4 regions of the Parvibaculum lavamentivorans DS-1 genome follow, and region 1 is predicted to be linked to each of the others. Evidence: predicted binding sites of a transcription regulator. Region 1 holds the regulator's gene; each other region holds the start of a gene.

Region 1 (7,759 bases):
CACGCGCGAGCTGGCGTAAGGGAGTTTTGCGGGGGGCCATGACCGATTTCAAGACCATCATCGCGCGCCTTGCCGAAGGCCGCGCGCTCGACGCCGCCGAGGCGCGTGCCGCTTTCGAGATCGTCATGTCCGGCGAGGCGACGCAAGCGCAGATCGGCGCATTCCTGATGGGCCTGCGCGTGCGCGGCGAAACCGTCGCCGAAATCACGGCAGGCGCCACCGTCATGCGCGAGCGCGCGCTCCGCGTTACGGCGCCCGCCAATGCCATCGACATTGTCGGCACGGGCGGCGACGGCGTCGGCACATGGAATATCTCGACCGCGACCGCGCTCGTCGTTGCGGCGGCCGGCGTTCCGGTCGCCAAGCATGGCAACCGCAAAGCTTCCTCCTTGTCCGGTACGGCAGACGCTCTTCAGGCGCTCGGCGTCAATCTCGATATTGATCCCGCGACCATCGCCGCCTCCATCGAAAAGGCGGGCATAGGCTTCATGTTCGCGCAGGCGCATCATGCCGCCATGAAACATGTCGCGCCCGTCCGTGCCGATCTCGGCATCAAGACGATCTTCAACATGCTGGGGCCACTCTCCAATCCCGCCCTCGTGAAGCGGCAATTGCTCGGCGTCTTCGCGGCCGAATGGGTCAAGCCCTTCGCCGAGGCCCTTCGCAATCTCGGTTCCGACAGCGCCTGGGTGGTTCACGGTTCCGACGGCATGGACGAACTGACGACCACCGGGCCGAGCGCCGTCGCCGAGCTGAAGGGCGGCTCGATCCGCGTTTTCGAGGTAACGCCGGAGGATGCCGGCTTGCCGCGCGCCTCCATCGAAGACCTCAAGGGCGGCGACCCGGAACAAAATGCCGCTGCCATTCGCCGCCTTCTCGATGGCGAAGCCGGGGCCTACCGCGATATCGTCTTGCTCAATACAGCTGCCGCGCTCATCGTCTCGGGTAAGGCGGCAACCTTGAAGGAAGGTGCCGGCCTCGCGGCAAAGGCAATCGACAGCGGCGCGGCAAAGCAAACCCTCGCAAAGCTCGTCGCGGCGACGAACGGCAAGAACAATGTCTGACATTCTCGAAAAGATCGGCGCCTACAAGCTGGACGAGATCGCCGCCGCGAAGCGCGCCCGTCCGCTCGCCTCGGTCGAGGAGATGGCGCGCGCCGCCGGCTCCGTGCGCGGCTTCGCCTCCGCCCTTCGCGCCCGCGTCGACACGGGCGCCTACGCGCTCATCGCCGAAATCAAGAAGGCCAGCCCCTCCAAGGGTCTCATCCGCGCGGACTTCGATCCGCCGGCGCTTGCCCGTGCCTATCAGGCCGGCGGCGCCACCTGCCTTTCGATCCTCACCGACGGCCCCTCCTTCCAGGGCGCGCCGGACTATCTGTCCGACGCCCGCGCCGCCGTGTCGCTCCCCGTGCTCCGCAAGGATTTCATGTACGACACCTACCAGGTGGCGGAAGCCCGGGCGATGGGCGCCGACGCCATTCTCATCATCATGGCCGCGGTTTCGGACGCGCAGGCCCGCGAGATCGAGGAAGCCGCTTTCGGCTGGAAGATGGATGTGCTGGTCGAGGTTCACGACGAGGAGGAGCTCGCCCGCGCCGTCGAGCTGAAAAGTCCTCTCCTCGGGATCAACAACCGTAACCTCAAGACCTTCGAGACGACCCTCGCCACCACCGAGCGGCTCGCCCCCCTCGTCCCTTCGGGTCGGCTGCTCGTCGGCGAAAGCGGAATCTTCGCGCCGGACGACCTCACGCGTCTTTCAAAAGTTGGTGTACGGACGTTTCTCGTTGGCGAGAGCCTGATGCGGCAGACGGATGTGGAGGCAGCAACCCGTGCGTTGCTCGCTCCTCCCGCCTGACCGGGGATAAATACGGCCGCGCGCCTCTCGCGCCGGGCCGAAACCGGGGATAAGCGGGCTTCCTTTATCCCCGGCCTGTTTATTTTTGAACATCGTTTCATGCCCCATCGCGCCGTATGACGGTTTTGTGACAGTTGCGCGACAGTGGCTGCGGGACAACTCCATGAATTACCACATAAGACAGGCAAAACCTGAAGAGTTTCAACTGTTTGGCGCCATAGAACGGGCCGCAAGCAAGGCTTTCATCGAAGCAGGCCTTCCGGAGATCGCTTCGCATGAACCAACCGACATAAAATTCATCAAAGCCAACGCCCGCAGCGGTGTCGTATTCGTCTCTGTACTGAACGATAATCCGGTCGGGTTCATCCTCGCGGCGCCTCTGGACAGACCTTTCCATATCTTCGAATTGTCAGTCCATCCGGATCACGGACGCAAGGGTATGGGGCGTTCTCTCGTCGAATCCGTATGCGATTGGGCAAGGGAAAACGGCTCGAAATCCGTTACATTGTCGACCTTCCGCGACATCGTATGGAACGCACCGTTCTATGCCTCATGCGGTTTCAAGATCATTCCCGAGGATGAGTGGACGCCGGCCCTCCTCCTCGCGCATTATCACGAAGACGACATCGGACTGCCGCTCGACCGGCGATGTTTCATGCGCAAGGATCTGTAACAAATGAGCGTTCTCAACCTATCGAAGTGGAACATTGCAATCGGCGATGGTCAGCCGCTTTTCTGCATCGCGGGCCTCAATGTCCTCGAAGACAGAGACCTCGCATTCGAAACCGCGCGGCACCTGAAGGCCGTTATGGAGAAGCTCGAACTTCCCTTTGTTTTCAAGGCCAGCTTCGACAAGGCAAACCGTTCGTCCATCAAAAGCTATCGCGGCCCCGGCCTTGAAAAAGGCCTCGCCATTCTCGCCGAAGTGAAAGAGAAATTCGACCTCCCGATCGCGACCGACATTCACGACGAGACGCAGGCGGAGGCGGTTGCCGAAGTTGCAGACCTTGTGCAGATCCCGGCATTTCTCTGCCGCCAGACGGATCTCGTCGTTGCCGCCGCGCGCGCGACGCACAAGGCGGGTGGCCTTCTCCATGTGAAGAAAGGCCAGTTTCTCGCGCCCTGGGATTGCCGCAACATTGTTTCCAAAATCAAGGAAGCGGCAGGCGCCGATCTCACCATTCTCTGCGAACGCGGCTCTTCCTTCGGCTACAACAACCTCGTCGTCGACATGCTCGCCTTCGCCGAAATGAAAAAACTCGGAGTTCCCGTAACCATCGACGCGACACATGCTGTGCAGCTTCCGGGCGCCGATCCGCGCACCGGCGGCGCATCGACAGGCGGGCGGCGCGACGGCGTACCGATAATTGCCAAGGCCGCCGTGGCGGCAGGTGCGGACGGGGTGTTCCTCGAATTTCATCCCGAACCCGACAAGGCGCTTTGCGATCCATTGAGCTGTCTTCCGCTTGCAGGCGCCGAAGAACTTTTCGCAAGCCTCAAAGCCATTCGCGCGGCAGCAGTCTAGCGGATATACTTCCTCAACGCAGACAGCAGGAAGAAGAGGCGTTCCTTGGCCGCGAAGAAGCTTACGCATCTCGACGAAAAGGGCGCAGCCCGCATGGTCGACGTATCGTCGAAGCCCGTCACGTCGCGCAGCGCGACTGCCAAGGGCCGCGTTACAATGCAGCCTGCAACGCTGAAGCTGATCGCAGAAGACGGCCTCAAGAAAGGCAATGCGCTCGAAGTCGCGCGGCTTGCCGGCATCATGGCGGCAAAGCGCACAGCGGACCTCATTCCTCTTTGCCACCCGCTTGCCATTACCAAGGTCGAAGTCGATCTCAAGATGGACAAGAAGGCCGGAACCGTCGAGGTCGAGGCGACGGTGAAGGTGGCAGGCCAGACCGGCGTCGAAATGGAGGCTCTCACCGCAGTCAGTGTTACCTGCCTGACGCTCTACGACATGGCGAAAGCCGTCGATCGCGGCATGACGATCGGAGACATTCGTCTCACTCGAAAAACCGGCGGCAAGTCGGGCGACTACAAGGCAAAGTAGCTTATGGCACAGCACCCTCTCCTTCCCGTCGAGGAGGCGCGAGCCCGCATCATGGCGGCGCTCCGGACCACCGAGAAAGAGAGCTTGCCGCTTGCGCGGGTACTGGGACGTTTCCTGGCGGAAGAAGCGATAGCGCGGCGAACGCAGCCGCCTGCCGATCTCTCTGCCATGGACGGCTATGCGGTCCGTGCCGCCGATACGCTCACTGTGCCTGCGCGTTTGCGGGTCGTCGGAGAGGCGCCTGCAGGCGGCGCATATACTGAGCATCTGAATGAAGGCGAAGCCGTTCGCATCTTCACCGGTGCGCCTTTACCGCAAGGCGCCGATGCAGTCGTAATTCAGGAAGACACATCGCGCGAAGGCGATGTGGTGGTTATCGAAGAAACCGCGACAGCCGGGGACCACGTTCGTGTATGCGGTCTGGATTTCCGGACTGGCGATCCGGGCATGCCCGCTGGCCGCAAACTTTCGCCTGCCGACATCGCGCTTGCCGCCGCGATGAACCTTCCTCAACTCGAGGTTCGCAAGCAGCCTGTTATCGCCTTCTTCTCGACCGGCGACGAACTCGTGCGGCCGGGCGCGGAGCCTGGTCCGAACCAGATCATTTCCGCCAACAATGATGGTCTCGCGGCCCTCATTCTGGAGGCGGGCGGCATTCCCCTCGATCTCGGCATCGCACGCGACACTGTGGGCGACATTCGTGAAATAGCGGCGCGCGCGGAACATGCCGACATGCTGGTCACGCTTGGCGGTGCCTCGGTCGGCGACCACGATCTCGTTCAGGAAGCCCTCACGCCCCTCGGCCTCGACATCGATTTCTGGAAGATCGCGATGCGTCCTGGCAAGCCGTTGATATTCGGCAAGCTGGGCGACACGCCGATGCTCGGCCTCCCCGGCAATCCGGTATCCGCGCTCGTTTGCGCGATACTTTTTCTGCGTCCGGCCATCATCCGCATGCAGGGCGGCGATACAGCGTTGCATCTGACGCAAGCACGGCTTGGGGCGGACCTGCCGCAGAATGGCTCGAGGGAAGATTACATCAGGGCGGGCCTCGACCATGTGCCTGGCGAAATTCACGTCGCCACACCCTTCCCGATTCAGGACAGTTCCATGCTGTCGGTCCTGGCGGATGCCTCCTGTCTGATCGTCCGCAAGCCACACGCGGAAGCCGTGCAAGCGGGTGGAATCGTTACGGTTTTGCCGCTCCGACGCTGACTTATCCACAAATGCGCTTGACACCCTCGCGAGAACTAAACTAGAACAAGTTTCAACGTTTTTGTTTTGTTCCAAAGAGCCCCACAGGGCTCACAGGGCGACCGGAGGGGCTGAAGTCGATGCTGACACGCAAGCAACATGAGCTGCTGATGTTTATTCATGAGCGGATCAAGGAAGGCGGCGTTTCCCCCAGCTTCGATGAAATGAAAGAGGCGTTGGACCTTCGCTCCAAATCCGGCATTCACCGGCTCATCACCGCGCTGGAGGAACGAGGCTTTATCCGCCGCCTGCCCCATCGCGCTCGCGCACTTGAAATTCTCAAGCTTCCCGATGCGGCGTCCCCAAGCCTCGCCATGGCACGCGGACGGGGCTTTTCGCCGAGCGTTATCGAGGGCGGCGCGCAGCCCAAACCCAGCAGCCGGGACCTTGCCCCCGCACGCAGCTCCGGCGATACGATGACCCTCTCCGTCATGGGACGAATTGCTGCCGGCACACCGATCGAGGCATTGCAGGAAGAGAGCCATCAGGTCAGCGTGCCGCTGAACCTTCTCGGATCCGGGGAGCATTATGCGCTTGAGGTAAAAGGCGACTCGATGATCGAGGCCGGTATCCTCGACGGCGATACGGTTCTCATCCAGCGTTGCGATACAGCAACGAGCGGCGACATCGTCGTTGCACTCGTCGATGGCTATGAAGCCACCCTGAAGCGCCTGCGCAAGAAGGGAGATTCCATCGCTCTCGAAGCCGCAAATCCGGCCTATGAGACGCGTATCTTCGGACCTGACCGGGTCAAGGTTCAAGGAAAGCTCGTCGGCCTTCTTCGCCGCTACTGATCTCCGCGGCGCTGTACCCAAGGCCTGTTGCCGCGCGCCGCAAGCGATGTCGTCACATCAATACCGCCGCTTTCGGTGAAGGTCAGTGCTGTCGCACCGTTGCGCCAGAAGCTGAAATAATCCAGCAGCAGTCGCGCATCGCATTCGCGCCGGATGCGATATGGAACGGATATTTTCGCAATCACGATATCCGCCTTGGCGCAATCCTCAACCACCGCATCGAGTGTCCCGGCAAAAGCGATTACCGGGCGCCCCTCCTCCTTGTAGATGCACCCGTGCCTGTCACATGCGAGGGCTTCCGATTTCGACGCCTCTCTTGGCCGCCTTCCATCACCATCATGCCGCAGCCATTGTTCGGCGGCGTAGGCAGGGCGAGAGGATGTGAGCGCAAGCGATCCATTTGCCGTACGAACCGCAAAGAGTGCGGCATCGCGATCAATCAGGACATCCGGTCTTGAGGCTGCCCCCCAAAGCGCGAGCCCTGCCACCATTGGCACTATACCGGCAAAGCGCCACTTCTCGCGCCAGAGCGCAAGCCACAAACTGCCCAGCACAACAAGCAACAAAGCACCAAGCGGCGCCTCCGGCACTAGCCGGTCGGCGCCGTTCCAGCTCGCTACTTCGTGAGCGACAAGCAGCATGCCCTCTACACCTTTTCCCATTGCCCACAAAGCCGGACCGTCCAGGCCGAAGGGCATCAGAAGCAAGGAGAGAAGCGCCATAGGCATGACGACGATACCGACGAGCGGCATCGCGGCCATGTTGCCGGCGAGACCATAAAGAGCGATCCGGTTGAAGTGGTAGGCGGCGATAGCGCCCGTCGCTGCGCCGGCCACGATACTGGTCAACGCTATTCCCAGCACATACGAGCCGGCGAGCGCGGGCAAGGCTCCGAGGCCGGTGGCACGCGGCCTTGACGTCCAGCTCCGCATCCAGCTGCTCTCGTAGAAAGCGATCAAGGCGATCACTGCTGCGAAAGACATCTGAAAACTCGCCCCGATCAGACTGTCCGGCCGCCAGAGAAGGATAACCAGGGCTGCGAGCATGACATTCCGCATGGTCAGCGCCGGGCGGTCCAGAAGGATCGCGAGGAACATGAGCGAGATCATGATCCATGCGCGTTGCGTCGCTATCGCGGCACCCGAAATCAACAGGTAAAAAGTGGCGCCAAATAGTGCCGCTGCAGCTGCCCATTTCTTGATCGGATACCGAAGCGCCATACTTGGCCAAAGCGCAAGAGCGGCACGTACGACCCAAAAGACCGATCCGGCGAAAAGCACCATATGCAGGCCCGATATCGACAGCACATGGAAAATGCCCGCCGCCCGCAAATCTTCCGAAACATCGTCCGGGATGCTCGCCCGCTCTCCATTTATAAGGGCGGCCGCCACGGCGCCGCTGGTGCCCCCCACGACTGAGCGGATCCGTTCTCCAATCCTCATCCTCAGATCGGCGAGGACGGCGCGATCTCTTCCGGACGGTGGCGACAGTTCCTCGGGGAGCGTATAGGCGAAACCAACGGCGCCCATTCCGTCAAACCATGCCTGCCGGGCGTAATCGAACCCACCCGGCTGCACCGGTTCCGGCGGCGGCATCAGTCTCGCTCTGAGCGTAACCACGGCCCCAGGCCGTAAAACCGCCCCGCGCAACCGAACGCTGATTCTCACTTTGGCCGGCGTTTCCGAAGCAGTTAGGCGCGCAAATGACCGTGGCTCCAGAATGGCGGAAAGACTGCCGCTTTCGGTGCTCTCAACGGCGACAACCTTGGCAACAAGGGGGCCCGACATTGGCCTTGCCAGCACAG
Region 2 (7,759 bases), 1.7 Mb from region 1:
CGGAAATCCGTCCTTCGCGAAGCAGCGCCGCCAGCTGAAAGACATTTTCCGGCATTCCTAGTGAACGTGCGAAGTCGTTTGCGGTTCCTGCCGGCAGTACGAGAAGGGGCAGTTTCCGTTCGACAAGGCATTCGATCAGCGGGCTCAAGGTACCGTCGCCACCGGCCACGCCCACCGCATCCACCTCTTGCGCCTCCCGCAAAAGCCGGACGCAAATGGCAGGATCGTCCGGCCGTTCGTGCCGGACCTCAATGCCCAGTTCTCGCGCCGCCGCAAGGAAAGAATCCGTGTCCCAGCCGCCTCCGCCGCCGCTGTTCGGATTCTGAAGCAGCAGGAATTTGCGGACAGAAAGTTGAGCCGGCCTCTGCATCCGGTTCCTTCCGATGGTCGGGGTGCGGAATGTATCTAGAGGGATTTTGCGTCAGGAAAAGGGCGGTGGCCGAAACTCAGCTGCACTTCGAGTAACCGCAGGCGGTGCAGGTTTCACAGCCTTCCTGGCGCACCATGCCGCGCTCGCCGCAGCGCGGGCACCCCTTGAGGCCGGTTATGACCGGGTTTTGCAGCGGCGGCGGGCCTCCGGCGACCGCACGCAGGGCTTCCGTCACCGGGCGTCCGTCCTTCGCGGCAATGAAGCCGGTGTCGATCATATGCTGCTCGATCACCTCGCCAATGGCGGCAAGCAGGCTCGGCACATAGCGGCCTTTCATCCATGAGCCACCGCGCGGATCGAACACCGCCTTCAGCTCTTCCACCACGAAGGTCACATCGCCGCCGCGCCGGAAGACGGCCGAGATCATCCGCGTCAGCGCCACCGTCCATGCGTAGTGCTCCATGTTCTTCGAGTTGATGAAAATCTCGAAGGGGCGGCGCCTGCCATCCTGCAGAATATCATTGATGGTTATGTAGATCGCGTGGTCGCTTTCCGGCCATTGCAGCTTGTAGGTGAAACCCGGCAGTACTGTCTCGCGTTCGAGCGGCTTCGACATATAGACGACGCCGTCCTTTTCATACCGCTCGCCGGCGGCGGGTGCGTCAAGCGGCAGCGCGGCTTGCGGCGCTTCGGCGGGTGCCTCCTCAAGCGACAGCACGGAGCCCCGCACATCGCTCGGCCGATAGGTCGTGCAGCCCTTCAGGCCCTTCTCGTAAGCGTCCATATAGACGCTCTTGAAATCGTCGAAGGAAATATCCGCAGGTACATTGATCGTCTTCGAGATCGAGCTGTCGATATAGTCCTGCACGGCGGCCTGCACCGCGATGTGTGCTGCGGGCGAAAGGTCCTGGGCGTTGACGAAATAGTCCGGCAACGCCGCTTCGGCGCCGAACATTTCGCGGAATTTCTCCACCGCCTGGTCGCGCACATGTTCCTCGCGCCGCGTGCCGTCCGGCATCAGTACCTTGCGCTTGTAGCCATAGGCGAAGACGGGCTCGATACCCGAAGAGACGTTTCCCGCGAAGAGCGAAATCGTGCCGGTCGGCGCAATCGACGTCACGAGCGCATTGCGGATGCCGTGTTCGGCAATGGCGTCGCGAATATCCTTGTCGAGCGCCGAGATTGTTTCGCCCGCGAGATAGGCGTCGGCGACGAAAAGGAGGAAAGGGCCCTTCTCCTTCGCAATGTCGACAGAGGCGAGATAGGCCGCGCGCGAGAGCACCTTCATCCATTTGCGGATAAGCGTGACGGAGGCTTCCGAGCCATAGCGCGCGCGGCACATGATGAGCGCGTCGGCGAGGCCGGTCACGCCGAGGCCGATGCGGCGCTTCGCCGTGGCCTCATGGCGCTGCTCGGGCAGCGGAAAGCGCGATACGTCGATCGTGTTGTCCATCGCGCGCACGGCAACATGCACGAGTTCCGACAATTCGCTTTCGTCGATATGCGCGTTTTCGGTGAAGGGTTCCTTCACCAGCGCCGCGAGATTGATCGAGCCGAGAAGGCAGGCGCCATAGGGAGGAAGCGGTTGTTCGCCGCAGGGGTTCGTCGCGTGGATCGTCTCCGCGTAATAGAGATTGTTCCGCGCATTGATGCGGTCGATGAAGATGACGCCGGGCTCGGCATAGGCATAGGTCGCGGCGATGATCCGGTCCCAGAGCGCGCGCGCCTTCAGTGTCTTGAACACGGTGCCGCCAAAAGTCAGTTCCCAGTCGGCATCCGCCTTCACCGCCGCCATGAAGGCGTCGGTCGCGAGCACCGAGAGGTTGAACATGGTGAGGCGGCCCGGCTCCTGCTTCGCCTCGATAAAGGCTTCGATGTCGGGATGGTCGCAGCGCATGGTCGCCATCATGGCGCCGCGGCGCGAGCCTGCCGACATGATGGTGCGGCACATCGCGTCCCAGACATCCATGAAGGAGAGGGGGCCGGACGCGTCCGCGCCCACGCCCTTCACCGGCGCGCCCTTCGGGCGCAATGTCGAGAAGTCGTAGCCGATGCCGCCGCCCTGCTGCATGGTCAGCGCGGCTTCCTTCAGGTTCTGGAAAATGCCTTCCATCGTGTCGGGGATTTCGCCCATCACGAAGCAATTGAAGAGCGTCACGTCGCGCCCCGTACCTGCGCCCGCGAGAATGCGGCCGGCGGGCAGGAAGCGGTAGCCCGCCATCGCCTCATGAAAACGCTTTGCCCAGTGCGCGCGCGCCTCGGGGGCTTCCGCCTCCGCCAGCGCGTTGGCCACGCGCCGCCAGCTATCGTCCACGGTCAGGTCGACGGGGGTGCCGTCCGGCCCGTGCAGGCGGTATTTCATATCCCAAATCTGTTCGGCGATCGCTTTCATGAGGGCAGCCTAGGCGCGCATCGGGCGCAAATCAACGTTCTGGTTTTGTCCGCTTTCTGTCACAAAGCGGGCCCTATTAAATGGTTGTAGAGATTAAGAAATTCCAGATATCCCCGGATTTCACAGAGAGGCTTGGGGCTGATTTTCCACAGGCTGGGCGTTGCCGCCCGTCTCCGCCAGCAGACGTCCGGTCGCGGTCTCTATCCGCGTTTCGAGTTCGGCCATGAAGCTCTTTCGGTCGAGCCCGGCCGGGATCGGCTCCAGAAACTCCAGCAGGATGGTGCCGGGCTTTCGCGCGAAGCCGCGCCGTCCCCAGAAGAGGCCTGAATTCACGGCGGCCGGCACGCAAGGCACGCCGAGCTGCCGATAGAGCGCGGCGACGCCGGGCTTGTATTCGAGCTTGCTGCCCGGCGCCGAGCGCGTTCCCTCCGGGAAGATCACGATCGGCCGTCCTTCGGCGATTGCCGCCTTCCCTTGTGAGACGAGCCGGCGGATGGCGTTCGAGCCCGCGCCCCTGTCGATGGCGATCATGCGCGCCTTCTGCGCATACCAGCCGTAAAAGGGAATCCAGAGCAGCTCGCGCTTCAGCACCATGGCGGGGTTGTTCAGGATCGCGGTCATCACGATCGTGTCCCACATGGACTGGTGTTTGGATGCGACCAGCACGCCGCCTTCAGGCAGGCTGCCGCGCACCTCATAGCGCGTGCCGGCCAGAACGCGCAGCAGCCACAGCGTCATATGCGACCATGCGGCCATCGCGCGGATGGTGTAGCGTCGCGGCAGCAGGAAGCAGGGGGTTGCGGCGATCACGATAACCACCGAAGCAGCATAAAAGACCAGGTTGAAGGCAGCGGAGCGGAGCCAGAGCAAGGGAGCGCGGTCCTTTCCGTTCAAGACTGCATGGACGACTGGCGCCCATAGGTCAGCGTCAGCAGATATTTCGTATATTCGGAAATCAGCAGCCGTGTGGTGCCGGGATAAGCCCACCAGCCATCCAGATGAAGCGTATCCTGGAAGACAGGAAAGGCGCTGATTTCGACATCGGGCATGGCGCGGGCAAGTTCGAGCCGCGCGCGCGGCAGGTGATAGGTGCTCGTCACCAGGATGATCGAGCGGTAATTCCTTTCGCGCACCCATTCGGCGGTCTCGGTCGCATTGCCGATGGTGTTCTCGGCCATATGGCCGAGATCGACGCAACAATCGAACTTGGCCGAGCCGCCTGGCACCATCTCCTTCAGCGACGCGACGCTCACATCGGGATGAACGCCTGTAATCAGCAGCCGGTTACCCTTGCCTTCCTGCAGCAGCTTGTAGGCGGCGGTAATGCGGTCGGGGCCGCCCGTCAGCGCGACAATGCCGTCCGCCACGGGCACGCGAACAGGGGGTATCCGTTCCAGTTCGGCGGTAAAGAGGAAAAAGCCGGCGACATAGGCCGCCGCGAGCAGCGCCGTGAAGCCCACGAGAATGCGGAGAGTGCGCCGCCCTGTTCTGTGCCGCAGCGTTTCGCTGGCCGCCATTGTCCGCTCTCGCCTGTTGCCGGGCCCGTCTACCCGCTTTTCATTCTATCATAGCCCGGTCGGCGCACATGATATGGGCGGCGCGCCTTAAGTAAAGCGCCGTTCCCGGGCCCTAAAGCATGCGCTCCAGTGTGCTGAAGACGGTTAATCGGGCTGTCATCACGGTGACAAGGGCGGCGGCGAAGGGGATAGCGAGGAGAAAGGGATAGTGCTCCGGCGCGAGGCCCGAGGCGGCGATCAGGAACATGTCCCCCGCGCCGCCCACCAGATTGAGGGCAAGGAATGTCAGGGCCCCGATGGCCGTGCCGATCAATCCGCCGCGAAATCCGAGGTGCAGGAAATGGCGTTGCACTTCCGCCGCGATGAAACGGTCACGCGCGCCGATCAGATGCAGCACCTCCACCACCTCGCGGTTGGCGGAGAGGCCAGCTCGAGTCGCGAAAACCACGATGGCGATGGTCGTGCCGGCCACGACGGCGAGAATGCCGAAAGCCAGCCATTCGGCGGAGCGCGCCGCACTCATCAGTTCGGACCGCCATTGCCGGTGCGTGTCGAGCGATGCGCCGGGTGCGGCGGCGGCCGTGTCGATGGCGAGGGCGGAAAGGTCGGGAGGTGCGTCTGTGTCGATCCGGATGTCGATCAGGCGGGGCAGCGGCAGGTCGTTCGTTACCATGCCCCGGCCGAGCCAGGGTTCGAGCAGCGCCGCCGTGTCGTCGAGCGACAGGGGCGAGGCGGAGATGACGCCCGGCGTCTGCGCCAGCACCGTCATCACGGCGTCAACCTGCTCATCGGGCGCCATGTTGCGCGAAGGGCGGATTTCGATGGTGAGGGCGCCTGAAAGGTCGCTCGACCATTCGTTTGTCTTCGCGCCCACGGAGAGAGCGGCGCCAAGTGCGAGGCTTGCAAGAAAGCCCATGGCGGCGACCACCAGCATCAGCGATGCGCCGGTGGCGCCCGCCGCCGGCATCACGCTTCGCGTCTCAACCAGAAGGGCCGCGAGCGTTCTGCCGAACCCGCGCTCCTCGTCATGGAAGGTCGGCGCCGGGTCGGCGCGGCCTGTGCCCGTGCGGGCCTTATGGCGAAGCGGGTCAGCCACGGACGGTCAGCCCCCCGTTGCGCAGCACCAGTTCCGGCGCGCCGGCCGCCTCTACCAGCGCGCGATCATGCGTCGCGATGAGGACGCAGGTGCCGAGCCGGTTCAGCTCCACAAAAAGCCGCAACAGGCGCTGGCCCATTTCCGGGTCGACATTGCCCGTCGGTTCGTCGGCAAGCAGCACGTCCGGCTGCGCGACGACGGCGCGCGCAATGGCGGCGCGCTGCTTCTCGCCGCCCGAAAGCGTCGGCGGTTTTGCGTTCATGCGGTCGCCAAGGCCGACCCAGGCGAGCAGCTCCTCCACATCGGCGCGGTAGCTCTCTTCCTTCCTGCCCTGAATTTTCAATGGCAGGGCGATGTTCTCATATGTCGTCAGATGGTCGATCAGCCGGAACTCCTGGAACACCACGCCGATGCGGCGGCGGAGCGGCGGCAGGTCGGCGCGGGGCAGGGTGGCAATGTCCTGGCCGAACATGGTGATGAGGCCGCGCGAGGGCCGGTTTGCAAGAAACATCAGCTTCAGCAGCGATGTCTTGCCGGCGCCCGAGGGGCCGGTCAAAAAGTGGAAAGAGGCCGGCGCGAGGTGGAAATTCACGTCGCGCAGCACTTCCGGCCCCATGCCATAGCGCAGGCCCACATTCTCGAAGCGAATCATGGTTGCGACGGTATCATGGAACCGGCCATGCGATGGAGGCCGGACGGCGCGGAAGCCGCTTGTTTCCGCGAAATACCGGCCATCGCCGCGAGGTTTTTAACGCGCCTTTAACCATGCGCGATCTTTCAATAGGCTCCTTCGGGAGCCCGGTCCCGTGCCCCTGTTCAGGGGCCGTGCCGGGGTTCCGTTTCGGCTGTCCATATACCAGATCGATTGCCCCGGATGATCATCACCTGCCCGTCCTGCTCGTCGCGCTACCCGGTGGATGCTGCGTCCTTCGCACCGGCGGGCCGGAAGGTGCGCTGCGCCAAGTGCGGCCATAGCTGGCACCAGTCGCCGCCCTCGGATATCGAAGCAGCCGCCACGCAGCGCGTCGATCCGCAAGGCGCCGTGGAAGCGCCCGCACCGGTCGTCGCGGCGCTGGCGGGCCGTAAAAAAATCTTTGGCGAGAAATCGGCAGCGGACACCCGTGCCGCCGGCGATGTCGCGGCTCCCAGGCCGGCGCCCGAGGAAGACGACATTGTCTTTGGCGACAAGGTTTCCGACGAGAAAGAGCCGGAAGCGAAGAGTGGACGCAGCGTCGCCGATATCGGCAACAGGTTCAGGGCCGAGGTTCGCCGCGCCGCCACCATGCGCCGGGGCAAGACGCTCACGGCGGCGGGCTGGGTGGTGCTCGCGCTCTTTGTCGGCGCGACGCTCGGCGCGGGATATTTCTACCGGATGGAAATAGCAGCCGCCTGGCCCGCGACCACGAAGGTCTATGCGGCGCTCGGCGAGCCGATCAATCTGCGCGGTCTCGAATTCCGCAATGTCTCCTATGAGCGGCAGACGGAAGAAGGCTTGCCGGTGCTCGCGGTGCGCGGCGAGGTGGTCAATGTAAGCGGCGAGCGTGTTGCGCTGCCCCGCCTTCGTGTCGCCCTGCTCGATGAAAAGCAGCAGGAGCTTTACCACTGGACCTTTGCGATCGCGGAAACGCAATTGCCGCCGAACGAGGCCGCGCCCTTCATCACGCGCCTGTCGAGCCCGCCGCCCGAGGCGCGCGATATCGAGGTGCGCTTTGCCGAAAAGACGGCACCTCTGCCACCGGAAGAAGCGATGCTTCCCGCCGAAGAAGAAGCGGCGCCCCTGGATGTGCCGGCGGAAGACGGGCCGGACGCTGCGCCGGCGGTGGACGAGTAGACGAATGAGCAGCCTCGCGCCGAAGGGTGCCCGCATCAAGGTGCTTTATCCGGCGGAGGAGATTGCGGCGAGGGTGCGGGCGCTCGCGGCGGATGTGTCGGCTGCGGCTGGTGCCGATCCGCTCGTCATTCCGATCCTCAAGGGAAGTTTCATTTTCGCCGCCGATCTTCTGCGCGCGCTGCATGAGGCGGGCGTCGAGCCGGACATGGATTTCATCAGCCTTTCGAGCTACGGCGCGGGCACCACGTCGCTCGGCGAAGTCCGCATTGTGCGCGACACGGAAGCCGTGGTCTCCGGGCGCGATGTTCTCATCGTCGACGATATCCTCGAATCGGGCCGCACGCTTGCCTTCGCCAAGGATCTGATGGCGGCGCGTGGCGCGCGCAGCGTCAGGACATGCGTTCTCTTGCGCAAGCCGGGCAAGCTCGCGGTCGATATCGAGGCGGATTTCGTCGGCTTCGACTGTCCGGATCGTTTTGTCGTGGGCTACGGCATGGATGTGGCGCATGCTTTTAGACAGTTGCCCTTTGTCGGCTATGTGGAGCCTTGACCT
Region 3 (7,759 bases), 610 kb from region 1:
AGCCGGAGCACTACAAGGCGGTGGCCGAGGTTATTGGATATGTCATGCGTCTTAAGGCTAAGATCGGCGGGCGCGGCCGGAGATGATTCGAGCCGGGGCGCGGGCTTCGGGGCTCGCGGGCTTCAGGACTATAGCGGGAGCGGCTCATGGCCGAGACACCGGCCGATTACGCCGACACGATCGATAATTTGGATGACAGCGACGAAGCCGCCGGCGAGAGCGGCTGGGCGCTGCCCGCGCGGCGCTGGATCGTCATCGGCGGGGTGGCCATCGGTATCGTGGCGACGCTTCTCGATGCCCTGGGCGTCCATGCGTTCGGCGTGCCTGGCGGGCTCACCGTTTTCGGCCTCTTCTCCATCGCCACCGTGGTGCTTTACGGGCTTTCCGGCAGCAATGCCGATGCGTTGACCCGCTCGCCGCTTGCCGCGGCCGATGCGCTGACGGCGCTTCCAGATCCCTGTTATGTGACGGACCGGCGCGGTTCGGTGCTGTTTGCAAACGAGGCCTATCGCTCGCTGGCCGGCGATTTCGATGCCGGGCGGCCGGCGCCGCTCGAACGGTTGTTGGCGGGGCAGGGCGATGCGGCGGAGGTCGTGTTCCGGCTGGCGCAGGCGGCGCGAACGGGATTTGCCGCCGAGGAAGAAGTGCGGCTCGGGCCGCGCGGGGGGCCACGCATCTACCGTGTCGTCGTCCGGCCGCTCAGCGGGCGCGCGGGTGGCGCGGTCTGGCTTTTCCGCGACCTGACGGCGGAGCGCGAACGGGCGGAAGCGGCGGAAAACATACACAAGCGTTCGCTCGCCTATGTCGAACATGCACCGTTCGGCTTTTTCGCGGCGGACAGCGACGGCACCCTCATTTTCATGAATGCCCGCCTCGGCGGCTGGCTCGGCATGGAACCTCTCAGCATCGTCCAACGGCGAATGAAGCTCGACGAGCTTGTGCAGGGCGAGGCGCCGGCGCTGGCGGAAGGTGAGGCGGAGGAAAGCGGACAATTGCCGCCGCTCGATGTCGACCTGCGGGGCGCGGAAGGCCGGATCATTCCGGTTCGCATCATGCGGACGCGCGTCAGGGCGGAGAATGGACGGCAGGGGCGCATTTTTGCGCTGGTGCTGAACCGGACGACGGGCGACAAGGCCGAAGAAACAGCGCGCGATGCCGAGATGCGTTTTGCGCGCTTCTTCAACAATGCGCCGATCGGCATTGCAACCGTCGATGCGGATTGCCGGATCGACAACGCCAACAAGTCATTTGTTGCCTATGTCGGCGAAGGTGTGGAGCGCGGTACGAAGCTCACCGATCTTGTGGTGGAAGAAGACCGTGCGGCCGTTGCGGAAACGATCGGGCAGGCGCTTTCGGGGCGGCTTTCGGCGGCGCCGGTGGATGTACGCCTCGTGCGCAATGCCGAGCGGGTGGGGCAGCTCTATGCCGCGCGCGTCGATACCGGGGCGGGCGCTTCCCTCGTTGTCTACCTGATCGACGCGACGGAGCAGAAGTCGCTCGAATTGCAATTCGCGCAGTCGCAGAAGATGCAGGCGGTGGGCCAGCTCGCGGGCGGCGTCGCACATGACTTCAACAACCTGCTGACGGCGATCATCGGTTTTTGCGACCTGCTGCTGGCGCGGCATCAGGCGGGCGATCCTTCCTTCGCGGATGTCGTGCAGATCAAGCAGAACGCCAATCGCGCCGCGAACCTGACGCGGCAATTGCTCGCCTTCTCGCGGCGGCAGACGCTCAGGCCGAAGGTTCTTTCGCTCACCGACGCGGTGGCGGAACTGCAGAACCTGCTGGCGCGGCTCCTCACCGAGAAAGTCGAACTCAAGATCGTGCATGGCCGCGATCTCGGCCTTGTGAAGGTCGACCAGAACCAGCTCGAACAGGTCATCATCAATCTCGCCGTCAATGCGCGCGACGCGATGCCGGATGGCGGCAAGCTCACCATCCGCACCGCCAATGTGTCGGAGGCGGACAGCCGCGCGCTCGATCACCCGCTGATGCCGCATGGCGAATATCTGCTGATCGAAGTGGCCGATACGGGGCACGGCATCCCGAAGGAAAATCTCGGCAAGATCTTCGAGCCCTTCTACACGACGAAAGATCCTTCCAAGGGCACGGGGCTCGGCCTGTCGACGGTCTATGGCATCGTGAAGCAGACCGGCGGCTTCATCTTCCCCTATTCGACGATCGGCAAGGGCACGACCTTCCGCATCTATCTGCCGCGCTATGTCGAGACCGCCGCCGACCGTGTGGCGGAGGAGGCGGCTGCGGCGGCGACGCGGGTGGAGCCGGCCGATCTCACCGGCAAGGGCACCATCCTTCTCGTCGAGGACGAGGATGCGGTGCGGACCTTCGCGGCGCGGGCGCTTCAGACGCGGGGCTATGACGTATTGCAGGCGGAAAGCGGCGAGGTGGCGCTGGCCGTGGTCGAACAATATGAGGGCCGGATCGACCTCGTGGTGTCGGACGTCGTGATGCCGAACATGGACGGGCCCACCATGGCCAAGGCGCTCAAGGGCATGCTTCCCGACACGCCGATCATCTTCGTTTCGGGCTATGCGGAGGACGCCTTCGCCAAGAGCCTCGACCCGAGCCAGGAGTTTCATTTCCTGCCGAAACCCTTTTCGCTCAAGCAATTGGCCGCCGCCGTTAAGGAAGTCATGAGCGCGAAGTAGCGAATGCTGGTTTCACCATGCGGGACCATGTATCCTGTGCCGGTATGAAACGACGGGGCAAGCGGTTTCGCCTGATGTCCATTGATCTGAGTACCCTCCAGCCGGACAGCTCCCGGCCGGCGCGCACGAGCGCGGAGAACCACCGGGCCGCGCTCGCCGTGGCGCGGCGGCATACGGGGCATGTCGCCTGGCCGACGGTGTTCGTGTCGCTCGGCTCGCTGGTGGCGCTTGCCGTGTCGACGGCGGCGGGGCTCACGGGCACATGGCCGCTCTGGGTGTCGATGCTGGTGAATGGCTATCTGCTGCTGATGCAGTTCATGGCGGTTCACGACGGCATCCATGACGCGATCTCGGGCGACGACCGGCGCTACAAATGGCTGAACGATACGCTCGCCTGGATCGGCGGCATCGCCACGCTCATTCCCTATCGCGGCTACGATGTGATGCATCTCGTCCATCACCGCTATACCAATGATTTCGAGCGCGACCCGGATACATGGTGCGCCTCCCGCAACCCGCTGGTGCTGGTGTTCCGCTTCTTCACGCAGACGCCGCACTACGTCTTCATGATGACGCGGATGGGCATGTGGAAAGACCCGGCGCACCGGAAGCAGTATTTCATCGCCGGCGCGCATCATTTGACGGCGTGGACGCTTGTTGCCGTCGGCTTCGTCTATGGATGGGGCTGGGAGATCCTGATGCTGTGGATCTTCCCGACCTTCCTCAACGTCGCGCTGATCGGGCTCGTCTTCAACTACCTGCCGCACCGGCCGCATCTCTCGCAGGAGCGTTACAAGGACAGCGGCGTCTTCCTGCTGCCGCGCGCCATTCACCGGCTGGTGACGGTGCTCGACATGTACCAGACCTATCACCTCATCCATCACCTCTTCCCGCGCATCCCCTTCTACCGGATCGGCGCCGCCTTCCATGAAATGCGGCCGATCCTCGAGGCGGAAGGGGCGGTCATCCATGACTGGACCCATGCCTGGGACCGGAAGCGCGGCGGGCTGGCGGCACGGCCGCTGGCGGGCGTCGCGCCGGGCGCGCGCATGGCGCGGGCCGGCGTGGCGGCAGAGGCGCCGGGTCGTGCCGTCGCGGACAGCGAAGCGGAACGCCGCGCGAACATGTGCTGATTTTCCCTTTAATCTCAATGGCTTGAAAAATCCGTTGCCAATGAGAACAAAATAAGTACATTGACCGTCAAGGAACGGCGCGTTGCGCGACTCGGCGGGTGATGGAATAAGGGGAAATCGGTCATGTCAAAGAATGTAGTGAGCCTCGTGAAAGACGATTCGGACAAGAAGAAGGCGCTGGACGCCGCTCTCAGCCAGATCGAGCGGTCGTTCGGCAAGGGTTCCATCATGCGGCTCGGCAAGAACGAGCAGATCGTGGAGATCGAGTCGGTTTCGACCGGATCGCTCGGCCTCGACATCGCGCTTGGCATCGGCGGTTTGCCGCGCGGCCGCATCATCGAGATTTACGGGCCGGAATCGTCGGGCAAGACCACGCTGGCGCTGCAGACCGTGGCCGAGGCCCAGAAGAGCGGCGGCGTCTGCGCCTTCGTGGACGCGGAACACGCGCTCGACCCCATTTATGCCCGCAAGCTCGGCGTGCAGCTCGACGACCTGCTGATTTCCCAGCCCGACACCGGCGAGCAGGCGCTTGAAATCGCCGATACGCTGGTCCGCTCCGGCGCGGTCGACGTGCTGGTGATCGACTCGGTGGCGGCGCTGACGCCGAAGGCCGAACTGGAAGGCGAGATGGGCGACAGCCTGCCGGGCCTTCAGGCGCGGCTGATGAGCCAGGCGCTCCGCAAGCTCACCGGTTCGATTTCCAAGTCGAACACGATGGTCATCTTCATCAACCAGATCCGCATGAAGATCGGCGTGATGTTCGGCAGCCCGGAAACGACCACCGGCGGCAACGCCCTGAAATTCTACGCCTCCGTCCGCCTCGACATCCGCCGCATCGGCGCGATCAAGGACCGGGACGAGGTGGTGGGCAACCAGACCCGCGTGAAGGTGGTGAAGAACAAGGTTGCGCCGCCCTTCAAGCAGGTCGAATTCGACATCATGTATGGCGAGGGTATTTCCAAGATGGGCGAGCTCGTCGATCTCGGCTCCAAGGCCGGCATCGTCGAGAAGTCCGGCTCCTGGTTCTCCTATAACAGCCAGCGTATCGGACAGGGCCGCGAGAACGCCAAGCAGTTCCTCCGGGACAATCCCGAGATGGCTGCCGAGATCGAGGCGGCGATCCGCGCCAATGCGGGCCTCATTGCCGAGAAGATCATGGATGTTCCCGGCAGCGAGCGCGATGGCGACGAGGATGCCGGCGACATGGAAGCCAGCGCATAGGGTTTTACTTCGGTTCTCTAGCCGAATGTGCAGGGCGGCGCCGGGTACCCTCCGGCGCCGCTTTCTTTTTGCGCCCTTGTCCCGTCATTTCACCTTTCCGCGCCGCTCAGGGCCTTTCTGGACAGGGGACGGGGCGACAGGTAAAAGCTGACACCCTATATATCCTTGAGAAACGGGCGGATTGCGGGCCTCGTCCCTTCCGCCCCTTATCCCGAAAACGAGCGGAAAATGGCCGGCGTCAACGAGATCAGAAGCAAGTATCTGGAATTTTTCCGGGCGCAGGGCCATGAGGTCGTGGCCTCCGGTCCCCTTGTGCCGAATAACGACCCGACGCTGCTTTTCACCAATGCCGGCATGGTGCCGTTCAAGAATGTCTTCACCGGTCAGGAGACGCGGCCCTACAAGCGCGCGGCGAGCTCGCAGAAATGCGTGCGCGCGGGCGGCAAGCATAATGACCTCGACAATGTCGGCTATACGGCGCGCCATCACACCTTCTTCGAGATGCTCGGCAACTTCTCCTTCGGCGACTACTACAAGGCCGAGGCGATCGAGTTCGCCTGGGATCTCATCACGAAGGAACTGGCGCTGCCCGAAAGCCGCCTCATGGTCACCATCTATGAGGATGATGACGAGGCGCACGGGCTCTGGAAGAAGATCACCGGCCTGAGCGACGACAAGATCGTCCGCCTCGGCGCCAAGTCGAATTTCTGGCAGATGGGCGATACCGGTCCCTGCGGCCCGAATTCGGAAATCTTCTACGATCACGGCGACAAGATCCCCGGCGGCCCTCCCGGCAGCCCGGACGAGGATGGCGACCGCTTCATCGAAATCTGGAACCTCGTCTTCATGCAGTATGAGCAGCATGAAGACGGCTCGCGCACGCGGCTGCCCAAGCCCTCGATCGACACCGGCATGGGCCTCGAGCGCATCGCCGCCGTGTTGCAGGGCACGCATGACAATTATTCGACCGACCTGATGCGCTCGCTCATCGTCGCCTCCGCCGAGGCCTCGAAAAGCGATCCGGACGGGCCGCACGCCGTCAGCCACCGCGTCATCGCGGATCATCTCCGTTCAAGCTCGTTCCTCCTCGCCGACGGCGTGATGCCGTCGAACGAAGGCCGCGGCTATGTGCTTCGCCGCATCATGCGCCGCGCCATGCGCCACGCGCAGCTCGTCGGCGTTGCCGAGCCGCTGATGTGGCGGCTCGTTCCGGCGCTTGTCCGCCAGATGGGCGATGCCTATCCCGAATTGCGGCGCGCCGAGGCGCTCGTCACCGAAACGCTGCGGCTCGAAGAAACGCGCTTCCGCGAAACGCTGACGCGCGGGCTGAAGCTGCTCGACGAGGAAATCGAAAGCCTCGGCGGCAAGGGCGTGCTGGCGGGCGAGGTCGCCTTCAAGCTCTACGACACTTACGGTTTCCCCCTCGATCTCACGCAGGATGCGCTGCGCTCGCGCGGCATGAGCGTCGATCAGACCGGCTTCGACGAGGCAATGGCGAAGCAGCGGCAGGATGCGCGCGCCGCCTGGTCGGGTTCCGGCGAGAAGGCAACGGAAGCTGTCTGGTTCGAGCTCCGCGACAAGGTCGGCGCCACGGAATTCCTCGGCTATGAAAGCGAGATTGCGGAAGGCAAGGTCGTCGCGCTCCTCGTGGATGGCCAGCCTGTCGACAAGGTGGAGGCCGGCACGGACGCCGCCCTCATCACCAACCAGACACCGTTCTATGCGGAGTCCGGCGGCCAGGTCGGCGACACCGGCATCGTCTTCTCGGCCGATGGCGCGGAGTTCCCCGTCATCGACACGATGAAGAAGCTTGGTGCGCTGCATGTCCATATCGGCAAGCTCGCGCGCGGCACGCTGAAGCTCGGCGACATCGTCGAGATGAAGGTCGACAAATCCCTGCGCGATGCAACGCGCGCCAATCACTCCGCAACCCATCTGCTGCATGAGGCGCTGCGCCGCGTGCTCGGCGATCACGTGACGCAGAAGGGCTCGATGGTCGGGCCGGAGCGGCTGCGCTTCGACTTCAGCCATCCGAAGCCGATGACGCCGGAAGAAATTTCCGAGGTCGAGACCATCGTCAATCGCGTGATCCGCCAGAACGCGGAAGTGACGACGCGGCTGATGACGCCGGAAGATGCGATCGCGGCGGGCGCGCTGGCGCTTTTCGGCGAAAAATATGGCGAGGAAGTGCGTGTGCTGGCCATGGGGCTCGATGACGAAAACCCCAACGGCACCTATTCGGTCGAGCTTTGCGGCGGTACGCATGTGCGCCGCGTCGGCGACATCGCGATCTTCAAGATCGTCAGCGAAAGTGCGGTCGCGTCAGGCATCCGCCGCATTGAGGCGCTGACGGGCGAGGGCGCTCGCGCCTATCTCGTCGCACAGGACAGGATCGCGAAGGAAGCGGCAAGCGCGCTTCGCATTTCGACGGAAGACCTGCCGGCCCGCGTCGTCTCGCTGATGGAAGAGCGCAAAAGGCTGGAGCGCGAGCTGGCGCAGGCGAAGAAGCAGCTTGCCATGTCCGGCGGCGGCGGTTCCGGCGGGCAGGAATCACCAGTGCAGGAATTCGGCGGCGTGAAGCTCATTGCGCGCAAGCTTGAAGGCGTGAACCCGAAGGATCTGCGCGGCCTCATCGACGAGAGCAAAAAGCAGCTCGGCTCCGGCGTCGTGGTGCTTGTCGCAATTTCGGAAGACGGCAAGGGCGCCATCGCCGTCGGCGTCACCGACGATCTCACC
Region 4 (7,759 bases), 660 kb from region 1:
CTTCTCGATATGAAGTGTCACCTGGTCGATATTCTCGACAAGCCGGGCGGCCAATGCGCAGAGCTTTATCCTGAAAAACCCATCTACGATATTCCGGCCCTTCCGGTTGTCAGCGGCCATGAACTGACCGAGCGGCTGATGGAACAAGCCGCGCCGTTCGGCCCGCAGTACCATTACAACGAGATGGTGGAAGAAGTTCAGAAGCTCGAAGACGGGCGCTGGCGCGTAAAGACCGATGGCGGCCTCGTCTTCGAAGCGAAGGTGGTCGTCATTGCGGCGGGCGGGGGCAGTTTCCAGCCGAAGAAGCCGCCGATCCCCGGCATCGAAGCCTATGAAGGCAAATCCGTTTTCTATGCGGTGAAGCGCATGGAAACTTTCCGGGGCAAGAACGTCCTGATTTCCGGCGGCGGCGACAGTGCGCTCGACTGGACGATCAACCTGCACCCCATCGTACAATCCATGCAGCTCATTCACCGGCGCGATGGCTTCCGCGCCGCGCCGGACAGCGTCAACAAGATGCATGCGCTGGTCGAAGAGAAGAAAATGCAATTTCATCTCGGTCAGATTACGTCGCTGCATGGCGATAACGGGCAGCTCGAAGGCGTGACCGTAAAAGGGAATGATGGCGCCGATTATCAGATCGAATGCGACACGCTGTTGCCGTTCTTCGGTCTCACGATGAAGCTTGGGCCCATTGCAAATTGGGGCATCAACCTTCACGAGAACCTCATTCCGGTCGATACCGAAAAATTCCAGACGAGCGAGCCCGGCCTCTTCGCGATCGGCGACATCAATACCTATCCGGGAAAGCTGAAGCTGATCCTTTCGGGTTTCCACGAAGCGGCGCTGATGGCCCAGGCCGCCTTCAGATATGCAAACCCCGATGCGAAGCTCACCTTCCAGTACACCACCTCATCGACAAGCCTGCAGAAGAAGCTGGGTGTCGCATAAGCTTATCGAGGTCAGTCATGCGTATCATTCTAATCGATACCGAAGGCGTCGAGCACACGCTTGAGGCCGCGGAAGGTTGGCGGGTGATGGAGATCATCCGCGACTACGGGTTTCCCATTGTGGCCGAGTGCGGGGGCGCCTGCGCCTGCGGTACCTGCCAGGTCGAAGTCGATCCGGACTGGGCCGCGAAACTTCACGAGCCGCGAGAGGAAGAGCTGGATATGCTCGACCAGAATTACGGCGGCGAATGGTCACGCCTGTCCTGTCAGCTTCTCATGAACGCGAAGCTCGACGGGCTGCGCGTGCGCCTTGCCGATATCGCGATCCGCAAAGCTGCCTGACCGGCAGCCGCTGGACAAGTCCTGCTGCAACCTGCCAAGAATGGTGCAGGAGGCATACGTGCAGCGACTCTCTTTCATTCTCATTCTGGTGTTTGCACTTTTTGTGCAGGGCAACGCTTTTGCGGAGCCGGCGCCTGCGGTAGAGACCACGCTTTATTTTGGTCTTGGTCTCGCCGATGGTGGCAGCGTGAGCGAAGACGATTGGGATGGGTTTCTCAGGGATGTCGTAACGCCGCGATTTCCCGGGGGCTTCAGCGTTGTGGAGGCCCATGGACAATGGCGTGATCCTGATGTTGCAGAGGCGCCAATCATTCGGGAAGTCACGAAAATTCTCATCATCGTTCATCCCAAGACGCCCGCCACTGAAGCTTCCATTGGTGAATTGAAATCGATCTATAGCGAACTCTTTCACCAGAAATCGGTTTTCCATACCGAGTCTCCCACACGGATTGTGGAGTAGAATTTTCGATGGCTGCGGTTTCGTTGTTTATCCAAAAAAGTTTCGAAGTATGGCCGGGTAAACTCAATCTCGCGGCATCCGGAGAAGGCGCGTGCGATGCCGTCGATGCGGGGATGGATGCCGCTCGCGATCTTTCCCTGTCATTGCTTGCCGATGCGGAGCTTTTGTCGGCCGGAACCGAGAATCCATTGCCGCGCGGAAGGGCCGGGCGTCTTGCTGTCGAGGCGATGAGTGTCTTCCGGGACTTGCTGCCGGTTGCGGCCATGCCGCCGTCATTGACGGCGGTACCAGGTGCCGTTTGCGATGCCGTACTGGCCGCGATGCTCGGGGCAGGGAGCGGGAAGGGCGGTGTCGAGGTCGCTCTGGTCTCCCTTGGGGATGTGGCGGCAATCCATCAGGAGCCGGGAGCCATCCTTGTGCAAGACGCAAGCATGCCCCCGGTTCTTGCCGAGTTTCTGAACGCACTGGGAAGCGATGTTCGAGGTGGCGTTGCCATGGGCGGCATTCGTTCGGGTATTCCGACACGAGGTTTGCTCGACAGCGTTACCGTGCAATCGAAAAGTGCCGCAATCGCGGGACTGGCCGCCGCGACCATAGCGGATGCGGCAATCGGAGCCGTTGTAGATTCCGGGTGGAAGCCTCGGGACAGATTACTTGAGCTGGCTTGGCGAAACCGCCCCGTCAGCGCTGCAACGGGGTTTGTCGAGCCGGAGCAGGTCTGGGAAGCTCTGTCCTCATCCGTCAGATGTGCAATGGCAATTCGCGAGAAGAGATTGCTCCGCGCGGCCGCTCTGGGCTTGAAAGGACGGGGCCGGACGATCGGTCCGATTGATGGAGACAGGCTATTGCGTTTCGGTGTTTCGGAGTGGCGCTGACGGAGGTGCGAGGCCATACTCACACTCATCAGAGTCCGGGGAGGGGTTGAAGATGGGCTTTTACGAACGGCATATCGTTCCTCACATCATCAATTGTGCCTGTGGCACGAAGCCGATCCGCTATCAGCGCAAGAAAGTCGTGCCGATGGCGGAGGGTACGGTGCTCGAAATCGGCATCGGCACAGGGCTTAATCTTCCCTATTACGATCCATCGAAAGTTGCGCGCGTGATCGGTCTCGATCCGTCGGAAGAGTCCTGGAAACTTGCCGGTGAGCGCGCGAAGGATTTGTCCTTTCCCGTTGAATTCATCGGTTTGCCCGGCGAACAGATTCCGCTCGACGACAAGAGTGTGGATACGGTCCTTTGTACTTTCAGTCTCTGCACGATCCCCGATCCCGTGAAAGCTCTGGAAGGGATGCGTCGTGTCCTGAGGCCGGGCGGCAAACTGGTTTTCTGCGAGCATGGTGCGGCGCCCGACGCCGATGTTGCGAAGTGGCAGGACCGGATAAATCCGGTCTGGAAGGTTCTTTTCGGCGGTTGCAACCTGAACCGGAAGGTCCCCTCGTTGATCGAGCAGGGCGGCTTCAAGGTGGCGGATCTTCAAACCATGTATCTGCCTTCAACGCCGCGTTTCGCGGGGTTCAATTACTGGGGCGTGGCCCAAGCCTGAACGGAGGATGCTGGCTCCCCTTGACTCACCGACAGGAGGAAATTAGAACAAAAAGCGAACAATGGTTTTCTCATGTCACAAGCTGCCAAAGCCGCCCTTATCGCAGACCTTAAATCCAGGATCGCCAGCCCTCTCTCGATTGGGGGGGACGGCTGCGCCGCGATGTCTCTGGGCGATGCCAAAATCGATCGCATGCTCCCCGATGGAGGTCTTCGGCTTGGGGCTTTGCATGAGATTGTGGCGGCTACCTATCATGATACGGGCGCGGTGGGCGGCTTCCTTGCGGGGCTTGCCGTTTGTGTCATGAGCAGGTCCACCGCACCCATCCTGTGGTGCGACGCAGGGCGTTCCCCCTTTGATATGGGCCGGCTTTATGGGCCCGGCATTGCGGCCTTCGGTCTCGATCCGGCGAGGCTCATCCTCGTTGCGCCGCCACGCGACAGCGATTGTCTGTGGGTGATGGAAGAAGCGCTTCGCAGCCATGCCTTTGCCGCTGTGGTGGGGGAGGTGGAGAGTTCATCTGCCTCTCTCGACCTTACCGCAACACGGCGGCTGCAGCTTGCGGCGGAGGAGGCCAAGATCCCCGTGTTCCTTTCCACCGGTTGCAGGAAAGCGGCGGGTGGTGCAAGTGCTGCCGTTACCCGCTGGCAGGTGAAGGCGGCCCCCAGTGCGCCGGTCTCTTATGCAGACGAAAAAGAAAGACTACCCGGCATTCCGCGCTGGGAGGTCGATCTGGTCCGGTCGCGTGGAGGCCAGCCCGGTCACTGGCTGGTGGAGTGGAGTGGCGCGGCAAATCTTTTTTCCGTCATCGACGCAGAAGAAACGCATCGCGCAAAGCCCGGTCTTGTTGCCGGCTATGCGAACGTGGAGGCTCTGGTCCCATTGCGGAGAATGGGCTGACGGCTGGAGGTCTTACCAGCGGCGATAGGGGTATGGATAAGGATAGGGGTAGTAGCCAGGATAAGGGCCGCCCCACCAGGGCGAGGGTGTTTGCGCTCGTCTCAATTCACGTGTGTTTGCTTCCTGCGCCCGAATTTCCCGCAGTTTCAGCAGGCAATTGGCAAAAGCTTCCGACCCTGGCGTGAAGCCGATTTTCTGACATTCAGCCTCGTCCGACTGCCGTTGGGCAGCTTCGCGAGCGGCTTGCTCTTGCGGGCTTGCGCAAGCGGCAACAACGAGCAGAAAACCGATGGCCAATGCTGACGGGATCATACGCATCTACATTACCTCCGTACGTCAGAACCCTTTGCTGACGCCGATGCCCACGCCAAAGCCAATATTGGGAGAGCGATTGGCTTCTTCCTTGGCGCGGATTTCCTTCATTTTAAGACGGCAATTGCCATAGGCCTCTGTGTCCGGCTGGAAGCCCAATTCCACGCAGTTCTGGTGATCGAGAGCATTGAGCCGCGCTTGCTCGGCCGCGGGATCGCTGCATGCGGCGAGCGCCAGCGGTGCCGTCAACATCACGCCCAAAACCAGGCGTCTGGTTTGAATTCGCGTCAGCATGCTCTGCCTCTCCGGCTGGATCCTGTTTCGTCCGTTCTTATCCAACTAATCCTATCCTTGTTTCAGGCAAGAAAGAGGCAATTCAGATTGGACTCGCCTTTCGGGTAAGCCCGATGATATGTTCCCTTTTTGTTCCATCCAGCTTCTCGGGTAGACGTATGGGAGGCGAACGCAGGATTGTTGCAGTCTGGTGGCCTCACTGGGCCATCGAACGCCTTGAGCGCGATCTCGCGCGACGAGCGCGGCCCTTGCGGGTGCCGGAGAAGCCACGTGCTCTAGCCATGCCGGGGGTGGGTGGGCTCCGTGTGACCGCGCGCAACGAACTTGCAGATGCTGCAGGGATAAGACCGGGGCAGATGGTCTCCGACGCCACGGCACTTTGTCCGGGGCTAGAGCTGCATTCAGCGGATAGGGAAGGCGATCGCAAGGGATTGGTCCGGCTGGCAGGATGGTGCGGGCGTTACACTCCCTGGACGGCGCTTGATCCTCAAGGGATCGGAGATGAACCCGATGGCATTCTGCTGGACATCACCGGGTGCGATCATCTTTTCGGCGGTGAGGCGAAGCTTCTCGAAGAATTGCGGAGACGGCTTCAGGGCTTTGGCCTGACGACACGAGCCGCCATCGCATCGACGAGGGGAGCAGCCTGGGCATTGGCTCGCTTCGGTAACCAGCCTGCTCTTGTTTTGCCGGTAAACGGAGAAGTCGATGCTCTCCGTTCGCTTCCTGTAGCCGCACTTCGATTGAATGAGGCCATCGTCAACGGCCTCATGCGTCTCGGGCTCAAAAAGATCGGCGATCTCTATGGAAAGCCCCGGGCACCTGTTACGGCACGTTTCGGACCGGAGGTTTCGCGCCGTCTCGATGAAGCGCTCGGATTTGAACCGGAGCCGATATCGCCGGAGCTTCCGCCTGTGTTCTATCGGGCCAGCATTACTTTTTCCGAAGGCCTGACGCGAAACGCGCATATCGAAGATGCTGTAAAGCGGATCGCTGCCGATCTCTGCGAAGTGCTTGAGCGGGAGCACCAGGGTGCGCGACGGTTGGAATTGCAGCTTTTCCGTGTCGATGGGGAAGTGACGCGATTGCAAGCCGGAACAGGCATTGCTTCACATGATGCCTTTCATCTCTCTCGTCTTTTTCGCGAGAAACTCGCCCAACTGGGAGATGATTTTGACACGGGGTTCGGGGTGGAAGCTCTCACGCTTTCCTGCCTTGCCGTCGACGAACTGAAGCCTGCACAGGAAACTTTCGAAAATGAAAGCAGTCGCGCGCAGGCGCTGGAACAATTTATCGACAGGCTGAGCAATCGCTTCGGGGCTGATCGTGTTCTGCGACTGGAGCCACGTGCAAGCCATATTCCCGAACGCGCAGCTGTCGCCGTTCCAGCCTTGCACGGCCATATGCCGGCCATGCAAGGCTGGAAAACCTATGTGAGCGAACAGATGGCTTCGGTTCTTGGAGGAAGCCTGCCTCGTCCTCTTCGGCTTTTGCCGTCCCCTGAAGCCGTGGATGTAATGGCGGAGGTGCCTGAAGGTCCCCCTCGTATTTTCCGTTGGCGGCGCATATCCCACCAGGTTGCCCGCGCTGAGGGACCGGAACGGCTTTCTCCGGAATGGTGGCGAGAGGGAAAGCACCGCACGCGGGATTACTACCGCGTGGAAGATATCGAAGGACGGCGTTTCTGGCTTTATCGCGATGGACTTTACCATCGGGATAATGAAGGGCCGCGCTGGTATCTGCATGGAGTGTTCGAATGAGCGCTTCGTTCGCGGAACTTGCGGTTGCCACTAATTTCAGTTTTCTGCGCGGCGCTTCACATGCCGAAGAACTGGTTCTTGCGGCGAAAGCCCAGGGACTTTCGGCAATCGGTATTGCCGACAGGAACACACTGGCCGGTATCGTGCGGGCGCATGCAGCTGCGAAAGAAGAAAAGATACGCCTTCTCGTCGGTGCCCGATTGGTGCTGCAGGATGGATTCGAGGTTATTGCCTATCCTCAGGACCGCGCTGCCTATGGAAGGCTGACGCGGCTTCTGACGCTTGGCAACAGGCGGGCGCCGAAAGGGGAATGCTTTCTTGCCATGAGCGATCTTCTGGAGCATGGCGAAGGCCACTGTTTCATTGCCATGCCGCCCCCCGTTCCGGACGAGGATTTTGAGGCGAAGCTGAGGCTGATAGCGGAGACGTTCCCGGATTCGATCTGGCTTGGTCTCACACCTTTTTACCGGGCCGATGATGTGAGGCGGCATCATGTGCTGGAGCTACTGGCGCGGAAAACCCAGGTGCCATTGGTGGCGACCAATGATGTTCTTTATCATTCACCGGACAGGAAACCGCTTCATGATGTTGTTACATGCGTTCGAGAGCATTGCACATTGAAGGAAGCCGGGTTTCGGCTCGCGGCGAATGCAGAACGGCATGTGAAATCGCCAGAAGAAATGTCGCGTCTTCTGGCGCATGTGCCGAAGGCTCTTTCCGCCACGTTCGATATTGTTGAACGGTGTTCTTTTTCCCTTGAAGAGCTCCGCTATGAATATCCAGCCGACAATTTTTCCGAACATGAAACACCTCAGGAGTTGCTTGTCCGGCTGACATGGGAAGGGGCGCGCGATTTTTTCTCGCAAGGTGTGGATGACAAGATACGGAAGGCCATCGACCATGAGCTGAAGCTTATAGAGGAAATGGCCTATGCGCCCTATTTCCTGACCGTTCATGATATTGTCAGATATGCGCGTAGTCAGAATATTCTTTGTCAGGGACGAGGCTCCGCAGCCAATTCCACTGTTTGTTTTTGCCTGGGTATTACCTCCGTCAATCCTTCCGAGATAGACTTGCTGTTCGAGCGATTTATCTCAAAAGACCGTAATGAACCGCCCGACATCGATGTCGATTTCGAGCATGAACGGCGCGAAGAGGTAATCCAGTACATTTATGAAAAATATGGGCGACACCGC

Evidence for each region. Region 1 encodes LexA, which represses DNA repair genes until DNA is damaged. Its sites were predicted from a motif close to TGTTCNNNNTGTGTTCNG; they were not measured.
Region 2: the regulator LexA is predicted to act here: its motif matches at 2,798-2,815, upstream of PLAV_RS08055 (adenosylcobalamin-dependent ribonucleoside-diphosphate reductase).
Region 3: the regulator LexA is predicted to act here: its motif matches at 3,845-3,862, upstream of recA (recombinase RecA).
Region 4: the regulator LexA is predicted to act here: its motif matches at 3,341-3,358, upstream of PLAV_RS12800 (ImuA family protein).

The regions. Positions count from the first base shown of each region.
Region 1 covers NC_009719.1:3,385,296-3,393,054, forward strand. The annotation lists gene PLAV_RS16125 (anthranilate synthase component II) at 1-19, shown strand, start outside; gene trpD (anthranilate phosphoribosyltransferase) at 39-1,064, shown strand; gene trpC (indole-3-glycerol phosphate synthase TrpC) at 1,057-1,854, shown strand; gene PLAV_RS16140 (GNAT family N-acetyltransferase) at 1,940-2,527, shown strand; gene kdsA (3-deoxy-8-phosphooctulonate synthase) at 2,531-3,379, shown strand; gene moaC (cyclic pyranopterin monophosphate synthase MoaC) at 3,425-3,907, shown strand; gene PLAV_RS16155 (molybdopterin molybdotransferase MoeA) at 3,911-5,122, shown strand; gene lexA (transcriptional repressor LexA) at 5,242-5,955, shown strand; gene PLAV_RS16165 (ComEC/Rec2 family competence protein) at 5,949-7,759, opposite strand, start outside.
Region 2 covers NC_009719.1:1,726,958-1,734,716, forward strand. The annotation lists gene PLAV_RS08050 (YegS/Rv2252/BmrU family lipid kinase) at 1-370, opposite strand, end outside; gene PLAV_RS08055 (adenosylcobalamin-dependent ribonucleoside-diphosphate reductase) at 447-2,762, opposite strand; gene PLAV_RS08060 (lysophospholipid acyltransferase family protein) at 2,883-3,632, opposite strand; gene PLAV_RS08065 (YdcF family protein) at 3,653-4,279, opposite strand; gene PLAV_RS08070 (cell division protein FtsX) at 4,392-5,375, opposite strand; gene ftsE (cell division ATP-binding protein FtsE) at 5,368-6,027, opposite strand; gene PLAV_RS08080 (DUF3426 domain-containing protein) at 6,250-7,206, shown strand; gene hpt (hypoxanthine phosphoribosyltransferase) at 7,211-7,756, shown strand.
Region 3 covers NC_009719.1:2,775,617-2,783,375, forward strand. The annotation lists gene flhB (flagellar biosynthesis protein FlhB) at 1-86, shown strand, start outside; gene PLAV_RS13050 (PAS domain-containing protein) at 147-2,669, shown strand; gene PLAV_RS13055 (fatty acid desaturase family protein) at 2,744-3,802, shown strand; gene recA (recombinase RecA) at 3,926-5,023, shown strand; gene alaS (alanine--tRNA ligase) at 5,252-7,759, shown strand, end outside.
Region 4 covers NC_009719.1:2,723,702-2,731,460, forward strand. The annotation lists gene PLAV_RS12775 (NAD(P)/FAD-dependent oxidoreductase) at 1-951, shown strand, start outside; gene PLAV_RS12780 (2Fe-2S iron-sulfur cluster-binding protein) at 969-1,292, shown strand; gene PLAV_RS12785 (DUF3574 domain-containing protein) at 1,351-1,752, shown strand; gene PLAV_RS12790 (hypothetical protein) at 1,761-2,627, shown strand; gene PLAV_RS12795 (class I SAM-dependent methyltransferase) at 2,680-3,297, shown strand; gene PLAV_RS12800 (ImuA family protein) at 3,601-4,197, shown strand; gene PLAV_RS19520 (hypothetical protein) at 4,210-4,515, opposite strand; gene PLAV_RS12805 (hypothetical protein) at 4,534-4,761, opposite strand; gene PLAV_RS19395 (DNA polymerase Y family protein) at 4,749-6,563, shown strand; gene PLAV_RS12820 (error-prone DNA polymerase) at 6,560-7,759, shown strand, end outside.